2 regions of the Lactobacillus sp. VURO6/B1 (VP7) genome follow, and region 2 is predicted to be linked to the other one. Evidence: riboswitches for the same ligand, from Rfam matches in the RefSeq annotation. Region 2 holds a riboswitch; the other holds the start of a gene.

Region 1 (15,169 bases), on a different contig from region 2:
TAGAGATAGAGGTTCAGTGGGATTAGCGAAAGGAGTAATGTACTTCTTAGATTGGCTGCAATTGAGGTTTGTGCCAAAGGAAAGAAAATAAGTTTAGTTTTTTACACTCAAGACTGCGAACTATTGCTATATTTTTTGATAAAAACAAATGGCACACTTAAATTGCTAATAACTATTATAATGTTAATAACTAGTAGTATAAGTTTAATTAAGGAGAAAAAATGACAAAACCAATTATTGGCATAGCAGGATCTGAAATGATTGATTCTGCTGGAATGCTTCCAGGATACAGACGTAGTTATGTTAATGAGGACTATGTGGATTCTGTTGTTAAAAATGGCGGAATTCCCTTTATAATTCCTTTTACTGAAGATAATGAAGTTATTAAAAGCCAGATGGCTCATGTGCAAGGATTGATTTTATCTGGTGGACATGATGTTGATCCTCACTTATATGGTGAAGAATTAATGCCTAAAATTGGTCCCATTTGGCCTCAGAGAGATCACTTTGACATGCTTTTATTAAAAATTGCTGAAGAATCTAATAAACCCGTTCTGGGAGTTTGCCGCGGGGCACAAATTATTAACGTAGCACATGGCGGCAGTCTCTACCAGGATGTTAGTTATCGCTCAGAGCAAACTCTAAAACACGAACAAGGTCATACACCTGATTTACCTACTCATAAAGTAACAATAAAGGAAAACAGCTTATTAGCTAAAACATTAGGTAAGACTGAATGCATGGTTAATTCTTTTCACCACCAATTAATTAAAAAGGTCGCCCCGGATTTGCTTGAAGTTGCGGATGCAAGCGATGGTGTCCCGGAAGGACTTGAAAATAAACAGGGTACTGTTTTGGCGATTCAATGGCACCCCGAAATGTTACATAATAATCCGGATACAGAATATATGAATAATTTATTTAAATTTGTGGTTAAAAATGCCAAGTAAGGAGTAATAATGACTCAAAATAAAAATGCTGGGGATAAACTAGGTTTCTGGTCAATTGTCTTTTTAGCAATTAATTCAATCATTGGCTCTGGTATCTTTTTGACGCCTGGGAGTGTGGTAAGTCAGGCAGGGAGCAAGGCCCTAATTGTCTATTTCATCGCTGCAATTTTTGCTTCAATTTTAGCAATTTCCTTTTCAGCAGCAGCCAAATACGTAACTAAGTCTGGCGCTTCTTATGCTTATTCTAAGGCAGCCTTTGGTGACAATGTTGGCTTTTACGTCGGTATCTTGCGCTATTTTTCAGCCAGTGTTGCTTGGGGAGTAATGGCTGTCGGTGTAATAAAGTCAACTATTTCTATTTTTGGTGGCAATCCTGACAAATTTTTAAATGTCACCATTGGCTTCATTATATTGATGCTTGCAGTAACTGTAATTAACTTATTTGGACAAAAATTTGTAAAACTTGTGATGAACATGGCTACAGCAGGTAAATTAGCTGCATTAATTTTGATCATAGTGGCAGGTGTCGTTTTACTTATTACCACTGGTGCCAGCCATAGTCTGTCGTCTGTCGACCAAATAACGCAAAATGGGCATAAAATAGTACCGGCTTTAACCACTACCGGTCTTGTTATGGCTGTTGTTTCTGCATTTTATGCTTTTACCGGTTTTGAATCAGTTGCTTCTGGTTCGGAAGATATGCAGGAACCGGAAAAGAATTTACCTAAGGCTATTCCACTGGCAATTTTGGTTATCGCTGCTATTTATATTGGAGTAGTCGCTGTAGCAATGGTTTTGGATCCTAAGGCATTGATGACGACTAAACAAGTGGTAGCAATTAGTGCGATTTTTAAAAATGATATATTGCGGGATGTAATTTTAGTCGGAGCGCTTATTTCGATGTTGGGAATAAATGTTGCCTCTAGTTTTAATGCACCGCGCATTTTGGAGGCAATGGCCCGTGAACATCAACTGCCGGCTACTTTAACAGAAAGGACTAAAAATAACTTTCCCATTAAAACTTTCTTTATTTCTGAAGCACTAGCTATTTTAGTACCCTTAGCTTTTCAATATAACATGACTAACTTGATTACGTTGAGTGCTATGGTCAGATTTTTAGGATTCATCATTGTTCCTCTGGCAGTAATCTGCTTTTACTATGGTAAAAATAAGCAGCCAATATTGCCGGCTCCTAAAAATGCATTGACTGATATTTTTGTACCAATATTGTCAATTGTTTTGGTAATCTTTTTGCTAGTCAAATATAATTGGCAAGCGCAATTTGGTATTATTGAAAATGGCAAAGTCGTTGGCGTTAACTGGTATGCAATTTTTATGATGATCTTTGGCTTCATAATTTTGCCGCTGTTTATGTTTTGGTTTTCCAGAAAAGAAAGAAGCAATCAGCAATAGCTTTAAAAGCATACAGTAAAAAACCGGGCTAGACAAGACTAGTTCGGTTTTTTACACTGTTAATTAATGTATTTACGGAAAAAGTTTAGCTCATCTTCATTACATTTCTTGGCCAATTCATCTTTTTGATTAACATGAAAAACATGACCTCGTGGGTGTTCCTTATCACCATAGAAATGAAGTTCATGGTAAACATTTTTGGCTTTCAGGTAGCCTGACAGCATATAGGCATTATCACGCAAGAAATCATCTGTGCAAGTCATTAAGAAAAGCGGTGGCATTGCTTGAGTTAAAAATTGTTCCGCATCTAATTCGTCATGCTTATTTAAGAGAATTTCAGGTCTGAAATAGGCTTCGGGTGCCCCAGTATATGATGGAATTTCAGTTAGGAAGTAGGCGCCACAATTTAAAGCGGCAGCTTTAATTGTTAAACGAGGTACTGAATAACCAAAATACTTACGGTATTCATTGTTAGTGTATGCTGCTAAAATTTGTTCTCCCATTTGGCCGCCGGCACTGTCTCCAACAATAAAGACGTTATTTAGATCGAATTGATATTTTGTCGCATTTTCCTCTTGGGCTACCCAATGAAATACACGGTTGATATCATCCAGTTCTCCGGGATAGGCCACATCTGGTGCTAAGCGATAATTGGCATTAACTACGGCAAATCCTTCTTTAGCCAGAGCCAAGCAATAAAACTGATAAGTTTCTTTGGTGCCATATATCCAGCCACCACCATGAATATTTACGATTACCGGTAATTTAGCATGGGTTCTATTCTTTGGTAAATAAACATCGAGTATCTGATACTTAGGATCCTTACCATAGGAAATATTGTCAAACCTTTCTACTTCCGGAATTTGTGTTGGCAATCCAGCATCGCGCTGATCATCACCTTTTTTAATTACTTTTCGTGTTTCTTCAACTAATTTTCGATAGTCAGGTTCTGACATTTTACAGCTCTCCTTTTTTGTAATCGCTTTAGTATTATATTTTACTTCATCACGAGTAAAAAAGAACGGTATTAAGACTTTTTAAAGTGATAATAAAGAAACTTTGTAATAGCTAATTCTTATAAAAGTAAGTACTAATTTTTAAACATCAATTAGCATAACTTGAACAGCTTTAATAAAACAACTAACATAATTGGTAAATAAATATGGGGTTTTTAAATGAATGTAAAGCAAAAAGTGTTAACTTTAATTAAAAAAAGCCAACAGGAAAACAATCAATATTTATCAACTACTGATTTGGCAGAAAAACTTAGCCTTAAACGTAATACAGTTAGTCACTATCTAAATCAGTTAGTTAAAGAAAATGAATTAATAAAAATTAATACACGCCCAGCAGTATTTATTTTTAAAAAAATTGCTGAGAAAAAATCAGGATGTGTATTAGACAATGAGTATAGCAGTATAAAAGAGTTACAGAAAAAGTATCGTGATGAAGATGTCTTTAATAACGTAATTGGACATGATAAATCACTTTATAGCCAAATAAAAAAACTCAAAGCAGCTGCATCATACCCAGGAAGCTTACCAATTCTTATTAATGGACAAACAGGAACAGGTAAAAGCTATATCGCACGAAAGTATTTCGAATATTGTGTAGCAGAAGATTACATTTCTAAAGATGGTAAATTTGTCAGTTTTAATTGTGCGGAATATGCGGATAATCCAGAACTGCTGACGGGAACTCTATTTGGTTATGTAAAGGGAGCTTTCACTGGCGCAGATAGTAATCATCTTGGGCTTTTTGATGAAGCCGATGGAGGCATGCTCTTTCTAGATGAAGTTCACAGACTAGATGCCAAAGGACAAGAAAAACTTTTTTCATATTTAGATAATGGCAGTATTTCTGCTTTAGGAGATGCAGGAAACAAGAAAAAAGTAAATGTAAGGTTAATTTGTGCGACTACAGAAGATATTCAGAGTAGCTTCCTAGAGACATTTATTAGAAGAATCCCAATTCAAATTTCAATGCCTCCTTTGAAAGAGCGTACACAAAATGAGATTCGTGCTTTAATTATTTATTTTTATATTCAACATGCTCAAAAGATCAACAAAAGCTTTAAAATTAATAATCAAGTTTTCTTAACGCTGAGCAATGTTAACTATCAAAATAATATTGGTCAATTAAAAAATGATGTTTTATTGTCTGTTGCCAGTGCTTTGGAAAAAGATAGTAATTCCAAAATTATAAGTATTAAACTTGCAGATTTACCACAAGATATTTTGCCTTCAAGCTTAGCTGAAGTTAATAATTCAGTCAAAAGTAGCGCAGACTTAAATATTAAACCTACTAGTAAAATTACTGACTTTATTGAAAGCGAAAATAGCACTAATTATATTAATAAAGCGATCCAAAAGATATACTTGTTATATCAAAAAGAGGACTTTTTACAGTTTAGATCAAAAGCTTTTGATGTTGTTAACTCTCTATGTGATTATTTAATTTTTAAAAAAGATGACTTAAACATAGGTGAATTACCCTTAAATTTGATAAAAAACACACTTAACCAAGAAGTAGGTTATTTGAAAAATGATTTTTATAATGACTTTAATGGCAACATTATTGTAGCTATTTCTTATTACTTTTATTTTCGACAGGAAAATCATTGGGCAATTTCTTCTAAAGAGAGCCAATTGATTAGAGAAATCATTGCAAAATTAAATGAAGTAACCTACGTCAAGCAAATTGTGCAAGTAATCTTGGATACTATAAACAAAACCCTGAACTTGTATACTGATGAAGTCGACAGAATGTTTCTGACTATTTATCTTGAAAGTATAAAAAGAAGTACTAATTCTGACCTAATTCACTGCATATTGTTAGCACATGGTTATTCCACTGCAAGTAGTATTGCTGACACGGTTAACAAAATAATAGGTGAACCATTGCTGGATTCTTTTGATATGCCAATTGATATTAAACCTGAAGATATAGCTCAGAAAGTAGCAAACTATATTCGTGTAAGACATGTCACTAAAGGAATAATTTTAATGGCAGATATGGGTTCTTTAGAAAAGATACCTGAATTAATAAAAACGGAAATAAACTTTCCTATAGTTATTTTTAATAACGTATCAACCCAATTAGCATTGTTTGCTGCTGAGTATATTAAAAAGAAAAAACCTTTATCAGCTATGGCTAAAGATTTAAATCAAGTTATTCATAATGATTATCGTATTATATATCCTAAGATGATCAAGCAGAATGTTATCATTGTTTGCTGTACAACTGGAATAGGGACTGCTGAAAAGATAAAAACAATGATTAAAGATAGCTTACCAAATAAAACCAAAATAATGGTGAAGGCATATTCTTACGACTCATTAAAGATAGAAGACCAGGAAAATACTCTTAAAAGAAAATATAATATTCTAACAATTATAGGGACTGTAAACCCTGGATATGAAAAAATCCCATATATTTCAATCGATCAACTTGTAAATGGATCTAAATTAACTACATTAAAAGATTCTTTGCAAGGTATCCTAAGTAAACAAGATTTATATAAATTTAATGATTCTATTCTTAAAAACTTCAGTATAGAAAGAGTAATTAATTCCTTAACAATTTTGGATACTAAAGCAGTTATAAGAAACATTAGTTTTTGTCTTGAAAAAATGAATAATTATCTCAATAAAAGATTATCAAACCAAACAACAATGGCACTTTATGTGCATATTAGTTGCATGATTGAAAGAATTATTCGCAACCAGTCCTTAGAGAACAGTCCAAGAAATTTTACAGACAGTAAGGAAAAAGAAAAAGGGATTGAGACAATAAAATTAGCTTTACACCCACTTGAAGAAATCTATAATATTAGAATTCCTAAGACGGAGCTAAAATATATATATGAGTTAGTTTTTAATTATGATAGATAATAATCAGACACTATTTATAGTTCCTGGTTATAGTGTCCAAATCATAGTATTAAGCTGGAATAAATAATATAAAAAGCAGATTGTGGAAAAGTGATATGATCCCTCAAGTTTGTTCTAATTTTAGGGTTCACATCAAACCAAACTGTTTTTTTTGACACTGGGTTGGCACACTTTTTGCTATTAAATTGGTGAAAGCGATTGAAATATAGAAGTTACTAGTATCATTTGAAAGGAAAATAAAATGAGTATTGTTTTAGCAAGAATAGATAATAGACTACTTCATGGAATAATTGTTACTCAATGGGCTCCACAATCCGGATCTAACAGGGTAATGGTAATAGATGATGAAACAGCAAATAATTCAATAAGTAAAGCTACTATGAAAATGGCACGACCAGCTGGAAATGCAATTTCCATTATTACAGAAGAAAAGGCCTTAACTAATTTTAAAAATGGTAAGTATGATGCGGAAAAGTTACTTGTTCTGGCTAAAGAACCACAAACTTTTTTGGATTTGGTAAAAATCGGTGTTCCAATTAAAAAATTGAATATTGGCGGTACTACAGCTCGTGATAATGGTATAGAAATTTCTAAGCGAGCTTTTGCTGATAGTCATGAAATAACAGTATATGAGTCATTAATTGATAAAGGTGTCAAGTTATTTTCTCAATATGTCCCGGCTGATAAAGAAATAGAAGTTACTAAGGAATTTTTAGAAAGTAAGGCTAATAGTTAAAATGCATTTTTCAATATTACAAATTATTCTGTTAACGCTTTTAGCTTTTATAAAGCACGTTGATTACTATGGTATTCCGATGCTATTCGTTAATTATCCCGTTTTTTGGGGGCTTTTTACCGGAATAATAATGGGAGATATACAAACCGGATTATTAGTAGGTGGTACAGTTCAGCTAATGTCATTAGGTGTCGCTGGCTTTGGTGGTTCGTCAGTACCAGACTATGGTACAACAGCGATCATTGCTACTGCTTTTGGAGTTTCAATGGGTAAGAGCGCAGGTTTAGCAATAGGCTTACCTGTTGGAATGCTGGGAGTTCAATTAGATGTTATTGTTAAAATTTTAAACGGATTTGTAGCTAAAAAAGCAAAAAGTTATGCTGATTCTCGTCAATTTAAAAAAATGAGTGCAGTTACCTGGTTAGGTCCATTATTCTTTGGCCTTTCAGCAGCAATTCCAGTTTTTATTGCCGTCACTTTAGGTCAGTCAGCTGTGAACTTTATTTTACAAGTTATGCCAAAATGGTTCATGACAGGACTAACTATAGCAGGTGAAATGTTACCTGCCGTAGGTATTGCAATGCTATTAAATTATATGCCTACAGGTAAACTAGTTAATTACTTATTGATTGGTTTCTTTCTAGCTGCTTTCCTAAAAGTGCCAATTATCGGTGCGGCAATTATTGGTTTTGCAGCTGCATTTACAACCTATAAGCAAGCTGAAAAAGAAGGCCAAGCTAAAGCCATGGCTGCAAATACAAATTCAGGTATAGGAGAGGACGAATAAAATGGCTAAAGAAAAAGACGAAAAAATTTATGGCCCAATAGTAACAAAAAAAGATTTGCGTAAAGCTAATTATCGTTGGTTAATGAGTGTTGAGACATTTAACTACGAAACTCAACAAGGAGCGTCTGTTGCATATGCTCTATCCCCAATTTTGCGTAAAATATATCAAAAAGATGATGATTATGTCGAAGCTTTAGACAATCATTTTCAATATTATAATACTCAACCATGGTTAGCTGCTATTGTTCTAGGAGCTTGTGTTGCTATGGAAGAAAAACAAGGATTAGCTGCTAAAAGTGCTATTAATGATTTTAAAGTTGGTACTATGGGACCACTAGCTGGAATAGGTGATTCTCTTCTAATGACAATGATTCCAACTATCATGGGGTCAATAGCAGCTTATATGGCTTTAGAAAATAATCCATTCGGTATTATTCTGTGGGGTATCTTAATAGCAATTATCTTTTTCCTACGTATGCATTGTTTTGAGTTTGGATATAGACAAGGCTCTAAAGTTATTACAGAATATGGTGATAAGATAAATTACTTAACTGAAGCTGCTTCTGTTTTAGGCATCACAGTTGTAGGCTCTTTGATTGGATCCGTTATATCTGTTACATCGCCACTAAAATTCCAATTTGGAAAAGTTACAATGCAAATTCAACCAATGTTGGATAAAATATTACCACAATTAATTCCAGCATTATTAGTTTGGCTAGCTTATAAGCTTTTAAAATCTAAAAAGTGGAATATGACCTGGGTGATTTTATTATTTATTGTAATAGCAATGTTTGGGGCAGCATTTGGTTTCTTAAAATAATAGGTAAGGAAAAAATAATGAAAAAGATTATTATTGTAACTCACTATACGCTTGCACAGGGCTATCAAGAAACTCTTGCTGGCCTAACAGGAGATAAAAAGATTGTCGCAGCCATTTGCGCCTATATGAACAATGAAGGAACAAATGAATTAAAGGAAAAAGTTGGCAAGATGTTAAATAATTCGGACGAATTTTATATACTTACCGACTTAAGTTTTGGAAGTGTAAATCAAGTGATGAGTCAATTTGCATCTGCTAAGATTCATATAATCACTGGGGTTAATTTACCATTTGCATTAGCGTTAGCTCTTGCAGTTAAAAATGATCAGCCAATTAATATCACTAATTTAATTAATCAAGCAAGACAGCAATTATTACAAGTATCAGTAAATGATATAACTGATTCAAATGATGATGAGTAGGTGGTAAAGAATGAGCTCTTTAGATGATGTATTACATTTTAAAAACGAACAAAGCAGGACTATTTCTGCCGAAAATAAGACAGGGGCTCCTGGGAAGGCAGCAATGGCAACCGGCAAGCTGGGACCACAAAGGAAAGGAAGTGCTGATATTTCGCTTGAACAGGGAGAAACAGTAACATTAGCTGACATTATTGGGCCAGGAGAAATTCGCCATATGTGGTTTACAGTTACAGACAAGACAACTAAGGGAAGCTTTGTTTTGAGGGATTTAGTGCTGAGAATGTACTGGGACAATGAGCAAAATCCTTCTGTGGAAGTCCCATTGGGTGACTTCTTCTGTAATGGTTTTGGAACTCGATGTATAGTTAATTCTATACCAATTGTTGTAAATCCCTTTGGTGGCATGAATTCTTACTTTAAAATGCCCTTTAACAAACATGCAAAAATAACTATTACAAACGAACACCCTGGATTTATTAAACACTTTTTTTATACTATAAATTATGTTAAAAAAACCAAAACTGAAGATTTATTGTATTTTCATGCGCTTTGGAACCGCGAAAATCCAGTAAAAATGGGACAGGATTATACTTTACTTGATGGAGTAAAGGGCAAAGGCTATTATGTGGGTACATACATGGCTCTTTGCGCTTTACAAAGATATTGGTGGGGTGAAGGTGAATTTAAATTTTATATTGATGAAGATAATCAATATCCTACTGTAACTTCAACTGGGGCAGAAGATTATTTTGGTGGAGCTTGGGCTTTTCAAAAACAGGAATATGGACATTTGCCAGAAACTTATACTTTTTCAACTGCCTATCAAGGTTATCCGTTTCACGAAACTCAAGACCATTCGCGGGATATGTTTAGCGCAGGAAAATCAGACCCTAATTCTGTTCATGCTTGTGGGAATGATGGCTTACCAGAACATGGGTTGTACCGATGGCATTTACCGGATCCAATAGCTTTTACTAAAAATCTAAAAGTTACTTTTCAAGATATAGGTAATGATGATATTGGCCTGTTCGAACGTTCAGATGATATTGCAACAGTAGCTTATTGGTATCAAACTGAGCCCCATCAACCATTTAAAAGCTTTTTATCGAGAAATGAACGTTTGCCAAGATAGATAAAAAGGATATTTTAATTGAGTTCAAAATTTGGTTATCCTTTTTAAAAAATATAATTTAAGAGTCTGGGAAAAAACTCTAACCTAACTAAAAAAGGCCGACAAATCACGTCAATAAAACGTTGACTTGTCGGTCTTTTTAAATTGTGAAATTTTTAAATTTAACTTCAAAGAACACTTTTTTCCCAGACTCTTAAAATATCAGCTAATTTAGTTATTATTCACAGCAATAAAATTCTGATATGCTTCATTCTCTGAAGTAGTGGTAATCTTAAAATTATTAAAATCAGGCTGCTTCTGGTGCAAGGTACTTTCTGCAACGTCAATGTAATGTGTAACTGTCGCATTTCCAATTAATTCGATCCAATAGCTATTGGCGGTGCGATGTACCTTTGTTTGGACAAATCCTCCGGGATTTGAAACAGTCAGCAATTTATCAAACAGATCCTGTGACTTGTTGGTCAAAGCGTAAATTAAGCTTGCTGCAGACATGCCAGTACCACAAGCGTTGGTAAAACCAACACCGCGCTCAAAAGTGCGAACGAAAAGGTGGCCAGAAGACAAAACTTTAGCAAAACTGACATTTACTCCATCTGGAAAATAAGGATTTTTATGATTTAATTTTGTTCCTAAATTTGCTAGTAGGTCACTTTTTAAAACATCATCTGAAACTAAACTAATCAAATGAGGATTGGGAACAGCAACTGCTGAAAAAGTTAACTTGGGTGCAAATTCAGGTACTGCTTGGTTTAGTAGTTCAGAGTAACCTAAGTTAGTAAAAGGAAGATCTGCAGCTGCAAAACTAACTGGGCTGATTTCGACACTAACTGCTTTAACGTTTTGCGCCCAGTCTGGCTGACAACTAACACGCAAATCACTTTGCATTGTTTCGACTTTGAAAGATTGCTTGTGGTATTTTTGCGCTAGATAACGGCCCACAGTCCGTAAGCCATTGCCACACATGGAAGCAAAAGAACCATCAGCATTAATGACCTGCATTTTGCCTAAAACTTGTGGGTGCTGCGAATTGCTGACTACTAACAGACCATCAGCTCCGTTTAATAATCCAGTGGCAGAGTTTGTTATTTGCCAAGCCAAATTGACCAATTCGTCTTTAGTTAAAGGGGTTTGCAATTGAGTTTGATCTAGTAGAAAAAATTTATTCTGTGAACCGTGAACTTTTTGTAGTTGTACCATAAAAATCTCTCCTTAAATTAATTAAAAAACTGGTGGTAAATTTCTCTAACAGCAGCAGCAGCGTCCGCTTTTTTGGTACCCAGCATAATTGAGATTCGTGAAGCACCTTGGTTAATCATATGAATTGCAATATGCTTTTGTGCTAGAGGCAGCGTGATGTTCTTCATTACGCCAATTTTGTTTTTCATTCCTTCTCCTACCACCATGATAATGGCATAGTCATCGATCCACTCTAATTGATCAGGATTAAGTGCCTGTTGAATTTCAAAACACATTTGCTGGCGAATTTGCTCATTAAATTGGCGTTTGTCAAAAATCACAGTTAAATCATCAATTCCTGAAGGCATGTGCTCATAAGATATATTAAATTTATAAAAAATTTGTAGTAATTTAAGAGTAAAACCAACCTGTTTATTTAGCAAGTATTTATGTAAATATAATGCTGCAAAATGACCAGAACTAGCTACTCCTGTAATTGTACTTTGAGGCTGAAAGTTATTTTCAGGTACGATCATTGTTCCCGGCAAATCTGGGTGATTGGTATTTTTGACATTAATTGGTATTTGTCCTTCAATTGCAGGAATAATAGCTTCATCGTGAAAAACTGAAAAACCCGCATATGACAGTTCCCGCAACTCGCGGTATGTCATAACATTAACAGCGTGGGGATGCGTAACTAATCTAGGATCAGCAGCGTAAATAGCATCGACATCAGTGAAATTTTCATAAAGGTCAGCGTCAAGTCCGCGTGCCCAAATTGCTCCGGTAATATCAGAACCGCCACGAGAAAAAGTAGCAATTAAACCGTCTTGAGTAATACCATAAAAGCCGGGAACAATTAATAAGTCTGAAGTTTGAGCCCACTTTTGCAAATTGCTGTAAGTTTCCGGCAAAACCTGAGTGTCATTAGGATTGTTGGTCACAATAAAACCAGATTCTTTCGGGTCTAAGAAACGAGCTGGTATATGACGACTTTGTAAAATTAAAGTCAAAAGCTGAGCATTTAGTTTTTCTCCGTGCGCTTTAAAGCCTGCCATTAAAAAATCCTTGTTTGGATAAGAGATATTGGGTAGATTTTGTAATTCTTGCAATAAAGGCTTTAATAATTGTTCGGGTATTTTAAAATAAGCAGCAACGTCATGATACCTGGACCAAATTGTTTTAACGACTTCCCTGTAATCTTGTTTAGCAATTGCTTTTTGCGCATACTCGATTAATAAATCTGTTACTTTAGTGTCATTTTTATATCTTTTTCCTGGCGCTGAGGTAACTACGATTTTACGAGCCGGATCAGCATTAATAATTTTTAAAACTTTTTGAAATTGTTCTCCGTCCGCTAAAGAACTACCACCAAATTTTACAACTTTCATGTTAATACCTTTCACAATTAAATTTAATTTAAGTAATTAGTATTGGATTTTAACATTAAAATTTTAATCTTCAAACGAAAAAAGAAAATTGCTAATTAATAACGCTATTATTTCTCTTAAGAAAACTTTGGTAAAAATGCTGTCGATAAATGCCGAATATAATAGCCTTTGCTACAACTTTGAAACAATTAATTGCAAAAAATAATTTTAGGGATTTGAAAATCAAAAAATATTTACCAGCAAAAATGGTTGACAATCATATTAATTAATAATAATATTTTAATAAATCGAAGAGGTTGCAACCAACAAAAGTAGCTGGTGGAGTTTCTGCAAAAGCTGAGAAGCCAGTTAAAGGGGCGGTTGCCGAAGCATTAATTATTGCGGTAATTAATTAGCTGGGACGTAATCTAACAGGTTACGGACTGTCGCAATTTTATATTCGCGGAGCGCTATCGACAAAATTGATACCAGATAATAACTTGAAGGACTCTTTTGTTAAGCACAACAAGAGAGCCTTTTTTATTTAACAAAAAGGAGAGACTTAAATGGCTGCTAATGATTATTACCAGACTAACGCTCAAGGTCACTTGGCAATTGGTGGAGTAGATGCATTGAAACTGGCAAAAGAATTTGGTACTCCATTAGTTGTTTATGACGTACAAAAAATCAAACAGCAATTTCAGGCTTTCCAAAAGGCATTCGCAGAAGAAAGTGTAAATTATGCAATTAGTTATGCAAGTAAGGCTTTTACTACAATTGCGATTTATCAGGTAATTAATGAACTTGGTGGACATGTTGATGTTGTTTCAGGTGGAGAATTGTACACGGCATTAGAAGCAGGATTTCCGGCAGAAAAAATCAGTTTTCATGGCAATAATAAGACAGCAGATGAGTTATTAATGGCTGTGCAAAACCATGTCGGCGTGATTGTTTTAGATAATTTTTATGAAATTAAGTTGCTGACGCAAATTTTGCAAAAAACAAATGCTCAAGTGCAAGTGATGCTGAGACTGACCCCAGGGGTCTCAGCTCATACTCACGAATACGACCAAACTGGTCAAGAAGACAGTAAGTTTGGTTTTGATATTAGATCAGGCCAAGCCGAGCAGGCATTTTTAGAGGTAAAAGCTAATAAACAGATGGACTTGATTGGCTTGCATGCACATATCGGTTCACAAATTTTGGAAACAGCTGGTTTTAAGCTGGAAGTTGAAAAACTTATGCAACTGGTCAATAATTGGAAACAAAAATATGATTACCAGCCTCAAGTCTTAAATTTAGGTGGCGGGTTTGGCATTAGATATACCAAACAGGACAAAGTTTTGACTGCGCAAACTTTTATCAGTCAAATAGTGCAGAAAGTCAAAAAATGCATACAAGAAAGTCACTTAAAAATGCCGGCTATCTGGATAGAACCGGGTCGTTCAATTGTAGGAGAGGCTGGTTATAGCTTATATACAGTTGGTGCACGCAAAGAAGTACCGGGACTATTGCCTTACGTTACAGTAGATGGTGGTATGGGAGATAATATCAGACCGGCACTTTATCAAGCACAATATGAGGCATTATTAGCAGAAAATCCTCATGCAGAGCCTGAAGAAACTGTCAGACTGGCAGGGCGCTATTGTGAATCAGGCGATATTCTTATTAACGAACTGGCACTGCCTCAAAGTAAACCAGGTGATGTAATTGCAGTTCTGGCTACTGGGGCCTATGGCTATAGTATGGCTTCAAATTATAACCGTGTTCCACGTCCAGCCGTTGTATTTGCAGAAAATGGTCAAGCACAAGTAGTAGTTACACGTGAAACTTATGCGGATCTAATCAGCCATGATCGCTTTTATCAAACGAAAGGATAATTAATAAATATGAAAAAAATGTCGGCTGCTGAAATCATTGATTTCATTGCTAATTCAACCAAAAAAACAGCAGTTAAAGTATATGTCAAAGGTGAGATGGCTAAACTGGACTGGCCTGAAGATTGCAAAATTTTTAATGAAACTCACACTGGTGTCGTTTTTGGAGATTGGCAAGTATTGAAACCCTTTTTAGAAAAAAACGCAGAAAAGATAACATATTATCAAGTGGAAAATGTCAGTCGTAATTCAGCCATTCCATTATTGGATTTAAAAAATATTTCCGCCAGAATTGAACCGGGTGCGCTTATCCGTGAAAACGTTGAGATAGGGAAAAATGCGGTAATTATGATGGGGGCTGTCATTAATATTGGAGCAGAAATTGGCGAAAATGCCATGATTGATATGAATGCTGTTTTGGGCGGCCGAGCAATCGTTGGTGCGAACAGCCACGTAGGAGCGGGTGCCGTAATTGCCGGAGTTGTCGAACCGGCTTCAGCACAACCTGTGAAAATTGGCAAAAACGTTTTGATTGGTGCTAACGCCGTGGTTTTAGAAGGAGTCCAAGTTGGCGACCATGCAGTGGTAGCAGC
Region 2 (15,169 bases):
CTTCAAGTTTTTCTACGACCAAAGGCATCCCCAAAAGGCTGCCACTAACACAAAAATTACAACTGAAAAAAGTCCCAGACATTCTTCCAAAAAGGGGAAACATTTTCTATCACTTTTCTGGCGGACCGTTATTTCAATTGAAGCAATGGATATCGTCTTTTCAATTGATTCAGTTTTAGCGGCCTTAGCGGTTTCCAATAATCCGGTAGTAGTATTAATTGGTGGCATGATTGGTATCTTATGTATGCGGGGTGTTGCCGAAATCATCATCAAGTTGATGGATATTGTTCCTGAACTGCAACCGATGGCTTACATTTTAATTGCCATCATTGCCCTTAAGCTTTTATTGTCTTTGCCACCGCTACATTACGAACTGCCTAATACAACTTTTGCCTTAATTGTGTTCGGTATTCTGATCTTAACTATCGCTTTTCATTTTCTACGAGCAAAAAGGAAAAGACGGAAACTATAGTCTTTGTTCAACGTATTCTTTAAGCACAACTGCCTGGTTGTGCTCTTTATTCTTTGCGCCATAAAGAAAAAGGACATCTTGTTTTGCAAGTTCGTCTTTCACTCGGGTGACAAAACTAACAGTCACAGGATTATGTTCTAATTCAGCAATGTACTTTTGCCTAAACTCAGGATATTTAGTATCATCGTGATTGAACCACTTACGCAATTCGGTACTGGGACCAATTTCTTTGACCCACTCATCCAAATTAACATCTTTTTTGCTTTTGCCTCGTGGCCACAGACGATCAACTAAAATGCGGTAGCCAGCAGGCTGCTCATGTTCGTAAATGCGTACTAATTTTATCTTTGTCATTGTAATATCTCCTTTTAGTTTAAGTTTACTACACGGAAGAAAAAATGAATTATTCAACTTATTTCTCTAACAAATCAACTGCTGCCATTACTAAAGATTTGATTGGCAGACCATTAACATATAATGATGGCAGGAATATAATGGGTGGCTATATTGTAGAGGCTGAAGCTTACTTAGGCGTTAAAGACCGGGCAGCACATTCTTATGGCGGTCATCGCAGTCCGGCTAATGAAGGTCTATATCGTAAAGGCGGAACTATCTACATTTACGCCCAAAGACAGTATTTCTTTTTTGATGTTGCAACACAAGAATATAATGAGCCGCAAGGAGTTTTAATTAGAGCCATCGAACCAGTCTGGGGCATAGAGCAGATGATTAAAAATCGTATCGGCAAAAATGGGGTGCTTTTAACTAATGGTCCTGCGAAAATGATGCAGGCTTTTGGTATTCACGATAAAAAATGGAATTTACACTTCTTGTCTGACTCTCCATTTAAAATCGACTTAGATGACGGTCACAAAAAGAAGGCTAAGAAAATTAAAACCAGTGCCAGAATTGGCGTGAGTCAATCTGAATTAGAATGGGCCAATAAAAAATTACGTTATTATGTTGCCGGTAACCCCTATGTTTCTAGAATGAAAAAAAGTGCTTATCAAAAGGATAATGGCTGGCAGTGAGAACAGGATCACCGTGCCCTTTTAAAATAGTAAAAGATAATAAATGAGATAATTATAAAATATTTTTTAAATAAAATTATTGACAAGTCACTCTTAATAGCCTATTATTTTTCTAAGTTAAATAATTTCCAATGCAATAGAGGTCGCGGTTGTTACGAAACTAATCTGAGTGAGCGAACACTTTGAAGATTAGCGTAAGAATTACTGCCGAAACAAAAATGTTGTTCGTTTCAATCTTTTTGTTGGGCTGCAAGAGAATATTTTGCAGACTGTCCTGGTTCATCTCCAGGGAGCGCTATATGATTTGTTTAAAAAATAGATTATAACCTCGTTGTTTTTGACTAACAGCGAGGTTTTTGTTTACGCTTTTATTGTATTGGCTTTATTTGAAACATATTTTGTGGAGGTTTTCAAAATGAAGTCAAGATTTAAGTGGCTGGCTACCTTAGTTGCCTTATTCACCTGTTTGGGCATTGGGGCTAATTTTAGTCTGAATGAAGTTAACGCCAAAAAGGAAGACGGTACGCTAAAAGTCGCCATGGAAGCTAATTATCAGCCGTACAATTGGACACAGACTAATAATGCCAATGGTGCTGTGCCAATTGAAGGGTCAAAAGAATACGCCAATGGCTATGACGTTAAAATTGCCAAAATTATTGGTCAAAAATTACATAGAAAAGTAGAAGTTGTTAAGACTGAATGGGATGGTTTACTGCCCGCTTTGACCAGCGGCAAAGCCGATTTGATTATTGCCGGTATGAGCCCAACAGCTGAGCGTGAAAAAGCCATTAATTTCTCTAAGCCATATAGAAACAGTACTTTTGTGGTAATTACCAAGCTTAACAGCAGATATGCTAACGCTAAAAAGCTGACCGACTTTAAGGGTGCTAAATTAACCGCACAACAAGGTACTTTCCACTATGATTTAATCAAGCAGTTAAAAGGTGCTAAAAGACAACCGGCTATGCGTGATTTTGCGGCAATGCGGCAAAGTTTGATTTCAGGTACTATTGATGGTTATGTTGCCGAAGACACTGAATCAACTTCCTTTAAGATGGTTGACCCTGATATTAAGTCAATTCCTGTCAGCAAAATGGCTGGTTTTCACGCTACTAAGGAAGAATCTGTTACCTCAATCGGAATTGCCAAGCCTAACAAGGCGCTGCTCAAGAGTGTCAACCAAATTTTAGCTACTATTCCTCAAGCAAAAAGGGTTAGGTTAATGACTGAAGCTGTTAAGCAGCAGCCTAAAACTGATAATGATAAAAAAGGCAAAAAGGCTAAGTCAGAGCCTTGGCTAGTATCTATGTGGCGCCAATATGGCGGCATGATCTTAAATGGTATCGGCATGACGCTTCTTCTGGCTTCAGTTGGTACCATTGTAGGCTTCTTTATCGGTCTGGCAGTGGGCATTGTCAGAACCATTCCTACACCAACTACTCCCGGTAAAAGATGGCTACTCAAGTTTGTCAACTGGCTGCTTTCAGTTTATATCGAGATTTTCCGGGGTACGCCAATGATGGTTCAAGCTGCTGTGATCTACTATGGTATTGCCCAATTTTGGCACTTGAACATTGACAGAACCGTCGCCGCACTAATCATTGTTTCCATCAATACTGGAGCATATTTAGCCGAAATCATTCGGGGAGGAATTATTTCTACACCTGAAGGTCAGTTTGAGGCAGCCAGTGCGCTAGGAATGACTCATAATCAAAGAATGTGGCATATTATTTTGCCACAGGCAATCAAGAACTGCTTGCCTTCAATTACTAACGAATTTATTGTTAACATCAAGGATACCTCAGTCCTGAGCATCATCTCTGTATCAGAGTTGTTCTTCGTCGGTTCAACTATTGCGAGTCAGACATTTAAGTTCTTCCCAACTTATTTAACAATTTCTGCTATCTACCTCATCTTGACCTTTACCATTACCAAAATATTCAACTTAATTGAAAAACACCTCCAAGGAAGTAAGAATTACAACTTAATGGCAAACCAAGTTCAAGTTGGCACACCAAAAGACATGGAGGCTAAGAACTAATGACTGAATCAAACGAAACTATTTTAAGTTTAAAGCACATCAAGAAAACATTCGGTGAACACCAAGTGTTAAAAGATATCTCTTTTGACATTAATAAAGGTGAAATTGCCACCATTATCGGACCTTCAGGTGGTGGTAAATCAACAACTTTGCGCTGCATCAATTTGCTTGAGGAACCCACTGCTGGTGAAGTTGATTTTCACGGCAAAAATGTTTTGGCGCCAAACTACAATCGCAATATTTACCGGGCAAAAGTCGGCATGGTTTTCCAACAATTTGACTTGTTTGAAAATAAGAATGTTTTAGCTAATTGTATGGTAGGTCAAGAATTAGTATTGAAACGGTCAAAAGACGAGGCGCGTAAAATTGCACTTGCTAATCTGAAAAAAGTAGGTATGGAGCAATACGTTAATGCTCGTCCCAGCCAACTTTCAGGTGGACAACAACAACGGGTCGCGATTGCCCGTGCTATCTGCATGGATCCTGAAATTTTGTTATTTGATGAGCCTACTAGTGCTTTGGATCCTGAAATGGTCGGCGAAGTTTTAAGCGTTATGAAGAACCTGGCCACTACAGGTTTAACGATGATTATCGTAACCCACGAAATGGCGTTTGCGAAGGAGATTTCCGACCAAATGTTTTTCATTAGCGATGGCGTAATTACTGAACAAGGCACGCCAGATCAATTATTCAATCACCCGCAAAATGAAAAAACCGTCAAGTTTTTGAGTAATTTTCAGAATAATTAATAAGGCCTAATTAAATATAAAAAACTGGTAAACTCACCTTGTTAATAACGTGAGTTGCCAGTTTTTAGTTTGCTTGTGAATCTAAAAGCATAATAATTTCCTGATTAAATTTAGTTGGTTCTTCCCACTGCGGGAAATGACCAGAATGGTCAAACCAAATCAATTTGCACGGACTAGTAATTTTAGCAGCATATTCTGCAGTTAACTGCGAGGACACATGGTGGTCATGCCTGCCCTCACAGAAAGTAATGGGAATGGCAAAATGCACGATATTTTCAAAATTAACGTCCATCAGTTCTTCCCAGAAATATTGAATTGACTGCTTCGAGCCCTGCAAACGATGAATTAAGTCTTTAAAAGAATAATCTTTAGCCGATATAAACGGCCAAATTAATTTACGGTAGTTTTTAGCGCCATAGATTGAGCCGCCATAAGCCACAATCATTTTAGTTAATTTCAGGCTGGCTTTAGTTGGTTCATGTACAAAATCAAGTTGATCAAGTTTGGCAGTATTTTTCATTTTTGTTCGTAAAAAAGCTTTTTGTAAAACAATATTCTTTTTCATATTAACGACTTGACCAATTCCGATATATTGCGTAACCAGGTCTGGATACATTTGAATAAAATAGAGTCCTAAAACCGTACCCCAAGAATGACCCATGATAATCAATTTATCTTGTTTTAACCGTTTTAATAAATAAAGCACAAACTGATGAATATCTGCCAAGATGGTGTCAATAGACAAGTTTTCTTCAGATGAAAATTTGTAATACGATAGCCCGCTGCCCCTTTGTTCCAGATTGACAAAGATAAAGTGATCTTCTAGTTCACTATTAAACTTTTTAGTCAAAGGAAGGCAGGCATCGCCCGGTCCACCGTGCAAATATAAAATGATTGGTCTCCGGCCTTGTTTTGAACTAATTGAAAAATAAAGTTTAGTACCGTTAATTATGACGTTTTCTATTACTGATGTGCTACTCATTTTTTGTCTATATTCATATAATCACTTGTTATTATGCATACACTGCTACTTTATTTAAGTATATTATTAATGTCTCCGCTTTGTAAATTACAAATTATATTTACAAGACTGAAGTAATTTTTATCAAAAAAGTCTACTCTAAACTAAAGAAAAAGCTATCTGAAGAGCGAGCTGAGGAAGCAGTAATAATTAAAAGGACTGAGATCGAAATAATATCGGTCTCAGTCCTTAGTTAGAATAAGTGAGAATTTGTAGGAGAATAGACAGTATTTATACTTAGTAAATCACTTCTTTCTTACACCTATTTATTAAATACTTCATAATCAATGGCATCAGCTGACTTTCCAACCATTAGTGCAGAATAAACATCAGAATTAACATTTAAAATAGTTCTGAGCATCCCTACGAACCATTCGACCCCTGCAAAAATTGCTATACTTTCAACTGGTAATCCCATTTGAGGAACAATTATTGCTAGTGAAACCAAACCTGCTCCTGGAACAACAGCATTAGCAAGTGACACAAATGTTGATATTACAATAAGATAAAACACCTTATCTAAAGTAAAGTTAATATTATATAATTGCGCAATTGTAATCACCGTTATGGCCATATGCATGGCAGAACCATTAGAATTTAATGACATACCTAATGGTAAAACCAAGTTAGTAATTCTGTCTTTTAAGCCCAGTTTGTTTTTAGCTTCATTCATTTCAATCGGTAAAGTAATTGCCGAGGAAGTAGTAGCTAAGGCCATAAGCGACATTTCTGACATATTGCTGATTAATTTAATTGGGTTAACTTTAAGATATAAAGATATGATTACAATCCAAATTAACAAATAAGCGAATGTTGCAAACCCATAGGAGAATAAGTATTTTATCAGCGGCAAAATTATTTTAATGCCCAAATTGCTAATGGTAGAAGCAATCAGTGCAAAGATGCCTATTGGTGCAAAGAACATTACACAGGTTACTAATTGAATAATGACATCATTAAAGTCGATTATTAAGTCAAGCAATTTTGATTTAGGCTTTTTCTCCATAAATTTGCTTAATCCAATACCAAAAAATATCGCAAAAATAATAATCTGAATAATTGTCCCATTAGATAAAGATTCGAAGATGTTGCTAGTAAAAAAGCTTAAAATTGTTTCACTTAACGAAACAGACTTAACATGTATTGCTTTTTCAGCAACCTTGACGAGATGCACACCAATTCCAGGTTTAAATAATATTCCAACTAATGCACCGAAAGCAGCAGCAAGTAATGAGGAGATTGCAAAAATGACAATAGTTTTAATTCCTAATTTGCTCAATTCATTAGGTTTAATACCTCCTACTGCTTGAATTATTTGACCCAGTACCAAAATTGGTATGGACATCTGCATTAATTTTAAAAAAATATCACCAATTATCTTTAATTGAACTGAAAAACTAGGTAATACAAACCCAAATATAACACCAAGAATAACGGCTATCAAAATCTGATTAACCATTGACAACTTTACTTTTTTTCTCATGGTAGCACCTACGTTTCCTTATTTGTCAGTAATTAAGGTTCCAACATTTTCTGAAATATTTGGTAAATTAGAAATTGAAGTTATAATTGCTTTTCTATCTGGGTGATTTTTAACAAACAAAATAGCTGCTTGAATCTTAGGTAACATACTTCCTTTCGCAAATTGTCCCTGTTTTATATATATTTCAGCTTCAGAAACTGTAATATGATTCAAAGCTTTTTGATCTTTTTTTCCAAAATTGATGTAAACATTATCTACGGCTGTTAAAATTATTAAATTATCAGCTAAGATTCCTTCTGCAACTTTTTCAGAGCCAAAATCTTTATCAATAACAGCCTCTACGCCTTTAATTTTATTTTCTTCTATAATAACTGGTATACCGCCACCACCGGCAACGATTGGTACAATGCCAGCGTTAACAGTATCCTTAATAATATCCCCTTCAACTATTTTTACTGGCTTAGGAGAAGGTACAACTTTTCTATATCCACGACCCGCGTCTTCAATAAATGTATCATTACTGTTTCTTTGAAGCTCAACCATTTCTTCTTTAGTATAAAAAGGACCTATAGGCTTGCTCGGAGATTTAAACGAAGGATCATTTTTATCAACTTCAGATTGAGTAATAACAGTCAGGGACTTAACACTTTCACCCAGCTCTTGAGACGCATTGTCCAAGCCCTGTTGAATCCAGTAGCCAATACTACCTTCAGTCATTGCTCCACAAGTATCTAGCTTGAATGCCGGATTCTTTTTTGAATTAGCAGCACTTTGTTGTAGTAACAAATTACCTACTTGAGGTCCATTACCGTGACAAATCGCTACCTTATTTCCAGCCATAATATATTCAACAATATAACGTGTAGCTCTATTAACCGTTTCTTTTTGCCCAATGTCTGTGGGATCCTTTTCTAAGATCGCATTTCCACCAAGGGCGATTACACTAGTTGCCATTATACAGCTGTCTCCCCTTTCTCTGAGTCAGTTGCCATTACAGCAAAGACAATCAAGCCAATTATTAGCAAACCACAGCCTAAGTAAAAGCCAATTTCCATTTGTCCTGTTACATCTGCTAACCAGCCAGTAATATATGGTGCCAAAATAGAGCCAGACATACCTATAAAATTGTAGGCACTTAATGTAGTTGACAAAGAACCATAAGGTGCCTTTTTAGTTACATAAGCCACTATGATAGGATCAATCGCTAATTTACCCGTCAAGCCGTATAAGATCAACACTGCAATCAGCAAAGTTTTATTAGAAACGAAGGCAATTGCAAATACTGAAATGATTGAAAGTGGAACTAAAATATATATCCATTTCTTAGTGCTACCAGTTTTATCAGCTAATTTTGCAAAAATTAATGCTCCTGGTATTGAAGCCCATGGTACCAAGGAAGAAATAAAGCCTACACTGCCACCTTGAAATCCTCTATTGGAAATTAAGAAAGATGGTAGCCAAGTAATAATCACAAAGTTAGCGTAAATACTGCAGAAGCAAAGAATAAAGGCTGCGACTAGATTCTTATCTGTAAAAATTTTTTTAAGGGAAACTTTTTCTTCTGGTTGTTTCTCCTGCTTTTCATTTTCTTTAGGTCTATAAACTTTTTCCTTTAAGCATGTAAAGAACACTATCGCCAGGATGAATGTTGGAATTGCTACCACAAAGAATGGTACTTTCCAACTTTGATGGTTTTGTAAAACTAAATAACTTGAAAGCAAGTATCCGCCAGAAGTACCAAAGGCCATCCCAGAATTGATAATAGCGGTACCTAAAGTAAGTTTATCTTGTGGAATAGCTTCTGATGACAAAGCGTACTGCGGACCATAATAAGAGGCTTGTCCCACACCCGCAAGGGCTCTAATAATTAAAAACAAAGTAAAACTTGCAGCAATTCCTGATAGCCAGCTCATTACAGCTAATACAATAAAACCTATTGTTATCACTAATTTTCTTCCATATTTATCACCCAAAGCACCAAATGGTACCTGAAAAATGGCATAAGTTAAAAAGAAAATACTATTTGCTAATCCTAATTGTGTGTTGTTTAAGCCAAATTGCTTGCCAACGATACCCATAATAGGATTGAAAATGGTTCGTGTACCATACATCAATATCCAGCCCAGGAAAAATATAATGACAACTCTTATCCAATAGTTTTTGGAAACTTTTACGCCCTCTTCATCTTTTTTCATTATTCGCTCCTTTCATAGACTAAGGAGTGTTTAAACTAGCTAAAATTCCTAGTTTAATTCCATAACTCAAATCTTTGCCCGATGTATGACCAATTTCAAGAATGGAATTTAGCTCACTGTCTATATCTTTAAAATTATGGTTTTTAAAGGATTTATATAATTGATAAACTTTGGAATTAACATATCCTTGCGTTGCACAGATTAGATAAGCTTTACTAACGTCTGTAGTAAGCTTTAAATTATTTCTTATTTGTTTAACTAAACTAGATAAATAAGTATTTGCTTTATCGACAAGCAATAGCACAAAAATATATCCACAAAGAATATCATCACCACTTGGCGTTAATCCCTTTCCTCTACCAAGTAGCCAAGTAACAATTTGCTCTGCATTAAAATTCTTGAATGTAATCATTTCATCAGAGAATTTTTTTAATAAAGTATTATTAGGAATACCTATTCTTTGATCGACTTTGCAATTGTTTAAGACTTCTAAAGTTTTCTTTAATCCTTTTTCTGGAAAATAATTTAGAGGCTTAATTTTCAATTCGACAATATCAAAGTTTTTAACATCGATTCTTTTAATCCCGTCTTGCGTGTAAAAAACTATATTATTATCCAAAAATTTAACTATATTGTTTTCGGTTACACTTTGGATAACTGACTTTAAATTTTTTTCAGAAATATTTATGCCAAAACAAGACAGGTAATTATCAAAGCAACTTATATTTATTAGTCGCAAACCAACTTGAATATTAAGTGAATGTGCAAAAATTGAATGTACTCTGCCAATATGACCAAATTTGTCAACAGGATAGATATAACTACTAATTTGAGCAACACATGAATCAGTCAACTGTGATACCTAGAGTTTTAGCATAAGTTTCCAGAGCTTTTTCAAAGCAAGTTAGCGGAGCTTTAACCGTACCAGCACCAATTTGACCGACACCTGGTTTTTTATGTGCAATACCAGTATTAATAATTGGCTCAATCCCAGTTTCCACAACTTTTCTAATATCAATACCTAAATTTGTACCCTTAAAGTCCCAAGTTGGGATGGTCCAATTAGGATTATGAGTTGTATTAATTTTTTCCATCGAGTTAGAAATTCTTAATGCGTCTTCAAATCCGCCAGCACCGACAAATCTGGTCACACCAGGAGCTGCTACCATGGCCATGCCACCGACACCAACAGTTTCTGTAATCGAAGAGTCACCAATATCTGGATTCGCATCATCTTCAGAAAATCCTGCAAAGTAAAGACCTTTAGGAGTATTTACAGGTGCCTTAAACCATTGGTCTCCCATACCGGCAATTCTGATACCAAAGTCACGTCCATTTCTAGCCATGGCAGTTACGATAGTTCCTTTTTGGTACTTTCTAGCGGCATCAGCAATTGACTTACCAGTAGCCATCATAATGTTAAGGAAAAACTGGTCAGTATCTGCCAAGAACTTAATTACGTCATACCTGTCTTTTTTACTAATATCCAATTCAGTAATAAGTGGTGCCATTGCACACAAGAAGTTGGCCGAAGCAGCAATATTCCTTTGATGAAATTCATCACCCATTGTAATTGAGCGAGCAATTAAGACATTTAAGTTAAGACCATCATCAGTTTTCTTCAAAGCTTTTGATAAAACCGGGCCTAGAACATCCCTCATCCAAACTAAACGATCAATAACCTCTTGGGAATATGCACCAAATCTTAATACCTTACCAATACCTTCGTTCAAGGTACAATATGCTCTTGTATTGTCCAATCTGTTTTCAACAATAACTACAGGCATATTACCTGAAGTAATGCCTCCCATTGGCCCTACTGCATGGACAGAATGACAAGGCATTAATTTTACTTCTCCATTTTCCAGTAACTTTCGTGCCTCAGATTCATTTTCTGCCCAGCCTTCAAATATAGCTGCACCAACACATGAACCTTGCATTGGACCTGTCATTTCTTTATAGGTAATTGGTGGACCCGCATGTAACAAAGTTTTATTTTCTGTATTCAATTCCGGGATAACTGTCTTAGCCGGAACCACGTCAACTAAGAAAGGCTTAGCATCCTTAAATCTTTGGATTACTTTATCATTATCCCTATCAATTTCATCATCATATTTTTCTAAGGCATCGAGTAACTTGATCATTCGCTTATTGCCATTAGCACGTGGTTTCCAATTAAATTGAACAGTTTTGCCACCATATTTGACGATTGATTCATTAAAACTACTAATACCTACATTAATTACTCTAGGTTTTGTGGTTAATAATTCTTTTACTTTATCATTAACTTTTGGTAAAGCAACCTTTTTACCAGTATAAGGTACAACTTTCTTATCTGGTTCAGATATCTGTATTCCCTTTAATTTCAAAGCTAATTGAACAGCTTTTGCATTACTCTTTTGAACCAAAACTCCATGATTTTTTAAGCGTTCAACTGTTTCGTCATAGTTTTGTGGATCTTTATTAGTTCCTACAACTGTAGCCACAAAGTAAAGTGGTCTGCCTTCTTTCTGAGCCTTGGCTTTTTCTTCATCAATTACAGGAATTAAAGCACCTGCCATGTCATCACTTGCACCATAACCCAAAACAACATCAAGCAAAATAACACCTGTATGTGGATCTTGACAATATTCGCGCATCTTATTAATGCGAACCTCAGGATCAATCATTGGGTGTGGCTTACCTTGGGTATAAACATCATCTCCCAAGTCAATGACATCATATCCATCTGTTTTTAGAATATAACCTTCTTCTTTAGTCAAATGACCTAAGTCAAGTGCTTCAGAAATTAACATGCCGGCTTCATTAGCTAAAGTACCGCCAGAATATAATCCCTTAATAGTTTTATCTTTTGATAAAGTTTTTACATTAGCTGGTAATTCAACTTTTTCAAAATAATTCTCTTTAACTTTTTGGCCTGCCGCTAAGTCAACTGCAATTTTTGCTGTCTCTTCTAATGTATGTGCTAAGTACACATTACCCTCATAATGAGTAGGTCTTTCACCTAAAAAGTCTGCAACAACCGGTTTATTACAGCTTTCAAGGATTTCCATAACTTCATCTCTAACTTCCTTTGCAGGTGGCTTAGATATGACACAAATAACGTCTGTAGGTTCGTGCTCTTCTAAAGCTGCAATAGCATCCTTAACAGTAATTGCATCTACTTTGTCGCTCAAATCGCGTCCACCAGTACCAATAGCGTGGATAACACCATTGCCCAGTCTGTCTATAATAGTGGTTACTTCTTGAATTCCAGTACCTGATGCTCCGACAATACCAATATTTCCTGGTGATACAACATTAGTAAATGCCAATGGAATACTTGAAATAATTCCTGTGCCACAATCGGGACCCATCATTAAAAGTCCCTTTTTATGAGCCAGCTTTTTTAGTTTGACTTCATCTTCTATAGAGACATTATCTGTGAAAGAAAACACATTTAAATCATGTCTTAAAGCCTTTTCCATTTCCGGAGCACCATACTCTCCAGGAATACTAAATAGGGCTAAATTTGCATCAGGCATTGCCTTTAGAGCATCATCCCAATTATCTACTGATTCAATTTCATTACCTGAATCATCTTTTTTAGTAGAAAGATCTTCAAGAAATGAATGGACTGCTGGTAAAACCTTATCCATAACTTTATCATCATCACTTCTAACAACTATCATTAAGTCATTAGGTGATGCAGCTTCAGCTTCTTCAGTCAATAAATTAGTATTATTTAAAATATCCTTGTTGGCTTCTGTACCCATCATTATTTGACTCATCTGAACTTCAGACAAATCATTAATCTTATTTGTCAATAACATAAGATTAATTGAATCTTGATAGTTATCTTTTAAGATCACCGTCTTAAGCATTTTCATACCTCCAATTTATTTATTAAGTTTTACAATTCACATTGTATGGAAGCTAATAAGCGCTTACAATGGTAAAAAAGTAAAACTATTTAGTCTTTTTTTATCCAAATGGATAAAGAAAAATAATTTAAGGAGATTTAGTATGAAACTATACGATCTGTTAGAATTACCTATTTTTAAAGAAAGCAAGCTTCTAACACCAAATTTGAAAAAAAACACTGAGATTAATTCAGTAATGGTATTAGAAGCTTTGGACATAGAAAAATGGTCACGTAAAAATCAAATGATTTTAACATCTTTTTATGCTTTACAGAAATTGTCATATGACGAAGTGAATACTTTTTTTAAAAAGATGGTGAAGATCGGAATTAGCGGCATTATAGTAAAAGTTGATAGACTTATTAAATTGGTACCACGCTGGTTTATAAACTTGTGCTATAAATATAGAATTCCGTTAATCAAAGTTGGTACTGAGTTAAATTATGAAAAAATTTTATTAGCGATATATCAACCAATTTTAAATAATCAATCACTAGTTTTGGAAAACTACTACAAAACAAGACAGAGGTTGATACCTTTAGCTGATAGTTTTGTCTCTTACGAAGTTTTACTAAGAGAGTTTAATAATATAACTCACTATCCCTGCTTGTTATATTTAGCATCAAACTCGACCTATTATAGAAGCAAAGACATGCCTAAAAATGTAGTGATTGATGAAGGGAGACCTTATACGGAAGAAGATTCTGAATTTGTCAAAAATAAATATTATTTATTTAGACTTGAATCATTTGATAATTATCAAACATATAATGCTACAAAAATTGAATTTACAAATAACAATACAACTGAAAATAATTCATTGTTAGTAATTCATGATTCTCAAAAATTAAGTGAATCAGATACAATGATTTTCGAAAATTTTATTGATATTATTCAAAATAAATTACAAACAGAGTATGCCCTAAAGCAAAAAGAATATGCTCATTTTAACAATATTGCAGACACTATATTGCAATATCCTGTTTTAGACGACAGAGAACTCGAAACTTTATTAGACGAAGTTAATTTAAACCATTATAAATATTATCAAGCCTGTGCTTTTTTTACTTCAGATTTGAGCAAAATAGAGCTTTATAATATCAGAACAATACTTCAAAATTGTGAAAGATATAGTATTTATTCTGAACATCGTGATTATATAATCATACTTTTTAATATTGAAGCCCTCTCCAATCAGCTAAACTCAGAAGCAATTGAAAAGAAATTGTCTAAATATTTTAACCTTCACGCAAATCTTTCAGTTGTTATTAGCTCAGTCAAAACAAGACGCAACATGCAAACTATTTTAGATGAATGCTTAAAAGCCTTGAGTTTCAATTCAAAAATTTTCATTGGTCACGCTTTTTCAATAGAACACTTAGGAATATTTAGATACTTTTTATCAGTTAAAAATCCTAATGCTTTAAATAAATTTATCCCGCAAAACCTGATAGATTTAAAGAAGAAAAATAATGATTTATTTAGAACGCTAAAAGTGTTTTTTGATAGCAACAAAAATTACAAAAAAGCATCTGAAATACTATTTGTACATGAAAAAACAGTGCGTTATAGGATAAAAAAGATTCAAAATTTATTACACATTGATTTTGAAAATCAGATCGACTTGATCAATTATCAAATTTCAACTTATTTACTTAGTATGGAGAAAAATAATGAAACCTAATATTCAAAAATTATCAAATTCAATGCAATACACTATATGGATGCCCGAAACTTCAGTTTCTAATATCTTAATTTATTTTCACGGAGGTGGTTTAATATATGGAACACGAAACGACATTCCACACGCTTTAACTAGTACTTTCTTAAAAAAGGGGGTTGAAGTTATTGCTCTAGATTACCCATTAGCTCCAAATTCATCCTTAAATACAATTTTAGAAACTTCTTTACAATCATTCTTAGAATTATATCAAACTATAATTAAGCCACAAAATTTCAATTACATGTTATGTGGTCGTTCAGCTGGGGGCTTCATTATGTTCTGGTTAGTTAACCAGATTATCAAACTAAGCACTATTAAAAACCCCACTAAGATTATTAATTTTTATGGCTATTATGATCTCAAAGATAGCAATCGGAGTAAAAAACTAACAGATAAACCTATTTCAAAAGATTTAATTCTCTCAATAAATATAACTAACTTTATTCATGATGACTCGGCTTTGTCCAGATATCCCCTATACTTATATTTAGTAGAAAAAGGCGAGTTGCAAAAAGCTTATGATATCAAAGAAAACGAAGTTAGCAAATATTC

What was found. Region 2 has a riboswitch for lysine ahead of ACZ2M0_RS05940 (ABC transporter substrate-binding protein/permease). Riboswitches for the same ligand answer to the same signal wherever they lie in the genome.
Region 1: another riboswitch for lysine. It lies ahead of lysA (diaminopimelate decarboxylase); the one in region 2 lies ahead of ACZ2M0_RS05940 (ABC transporter substrate-binding protein/permease).

What each region holds. Positions count from the first base shown of each region.
Region 1 is NZ_JBVOWJ010000005.1:71,645-86,813, reverse strand. It holds gene ACZ2M0_RS03935 (gamma-glutamyl-gamma-aminobutyrate hydrolase family protein) at 222-950, shown strand; gene ACZ2M0_RS03930 (APC family permease) at 960-2,363, shown strand; gene ACZ2M0_RS03925 (alpha/beta hydrolase) at 2,423-3,319, opposite strand; gene ACZ2M0_RS03920 (sigma 54-interacting transcriptional regulator) at 3,539-6,256, shown strand; gene ACZ2M0_RS03915 (PTS sugar transporter subunit IIB) at 6,498-6,992, shown strand; gene ACZ2M0_RS03910 (PTS mannose/fructose/sorbose/N-acetylgalactosamine transporter subunit IIC) at 6,994-7,779, shown strand; gene ACZ2M0_RS03905 (PTS system mannose/fructose/sorbose family transporter subunit IID) at 7,781-8,599, shown strand; gene ACZ2M0_RS03900 (PTS sugar transporter subunit IIA) at 8,617-9,021, shown strand; gene ACZ2M0_RS03895 (glycoside hydrolase family 172 protein) at 9,032-10,153, shown strand; gene dapF (diaminopimelate epimerase) at 10,364-11,350, opposite strand; gene ACZ2M0_RS03885 (aspartate kinase) at 11,368-12,720, opposite strand; lysine riboswitch at 13,003-13,181, shown strand; gene lysA (diaminopimelate decarboxylase) at 13,266-14,579, shown strand; gene dapD (2,3,4,5-tetrahydropyridine-2,6-dicarboxylate N-acetyltransferase) at 14,589-15,169, shown strand, end outside.
Region 2 is NZ_JBVOWJ010000008.1:81,215-96,383, reverse strand. It holds gene ACZ2M0_RS05955 (TerC family protein) at 1-472, shown strand, start outside; gene ACZ2M0_RS05950 (DUF488 domain-containing protein) at 467-826, opposite strand; gene ACZ2M0_RS05945 (DNA-3-methyladenine glycosylase) at 871-1,503, shown strand; lysine riboswitch at 1,633-1,809, shown strand; gene ACZ2M0_RS05940 (ABC transporter substrate-binding protein/permease) at 1,919-3,544, shown strand; gene ACZ2M0_RS05935 (amino acid ABC transporter ATP-binding protein) at 3,544-4,293, shown strand; gene ACZ2M0_RS05930 (alpha/beta fold hydrolase) at 4,358-5,275, opposite strand; gene ACZ2M0_RS05925 (dicarboxylate/amino acid:cation symporter) at 5,577-6,797, opposite strand; gene arcC (carbamate kinase) at 6,816-7,751, opposite strand; gene ACZ2M0_RS05915 (MFS transporter) at 7,751-8,992, opposite strand; gene ACZ2M0_RS05910 (oxamate carbamoyltransferase subunit AllH family protein) at 9,012-9,845, opposite strand; gene ACZ2M0_RS05905 (bifunctional FdrA/YlbE family protein) at 9,838-12,855, opposite strand; gene ACZ2M0_RS05900 (PucR family transcriptional regulator) at 12,998-14,578, shown strand; gene ACZ2M0_RS05895 (alpha/beta hydrolase) at 14,568-15,169, shown strand, end outside.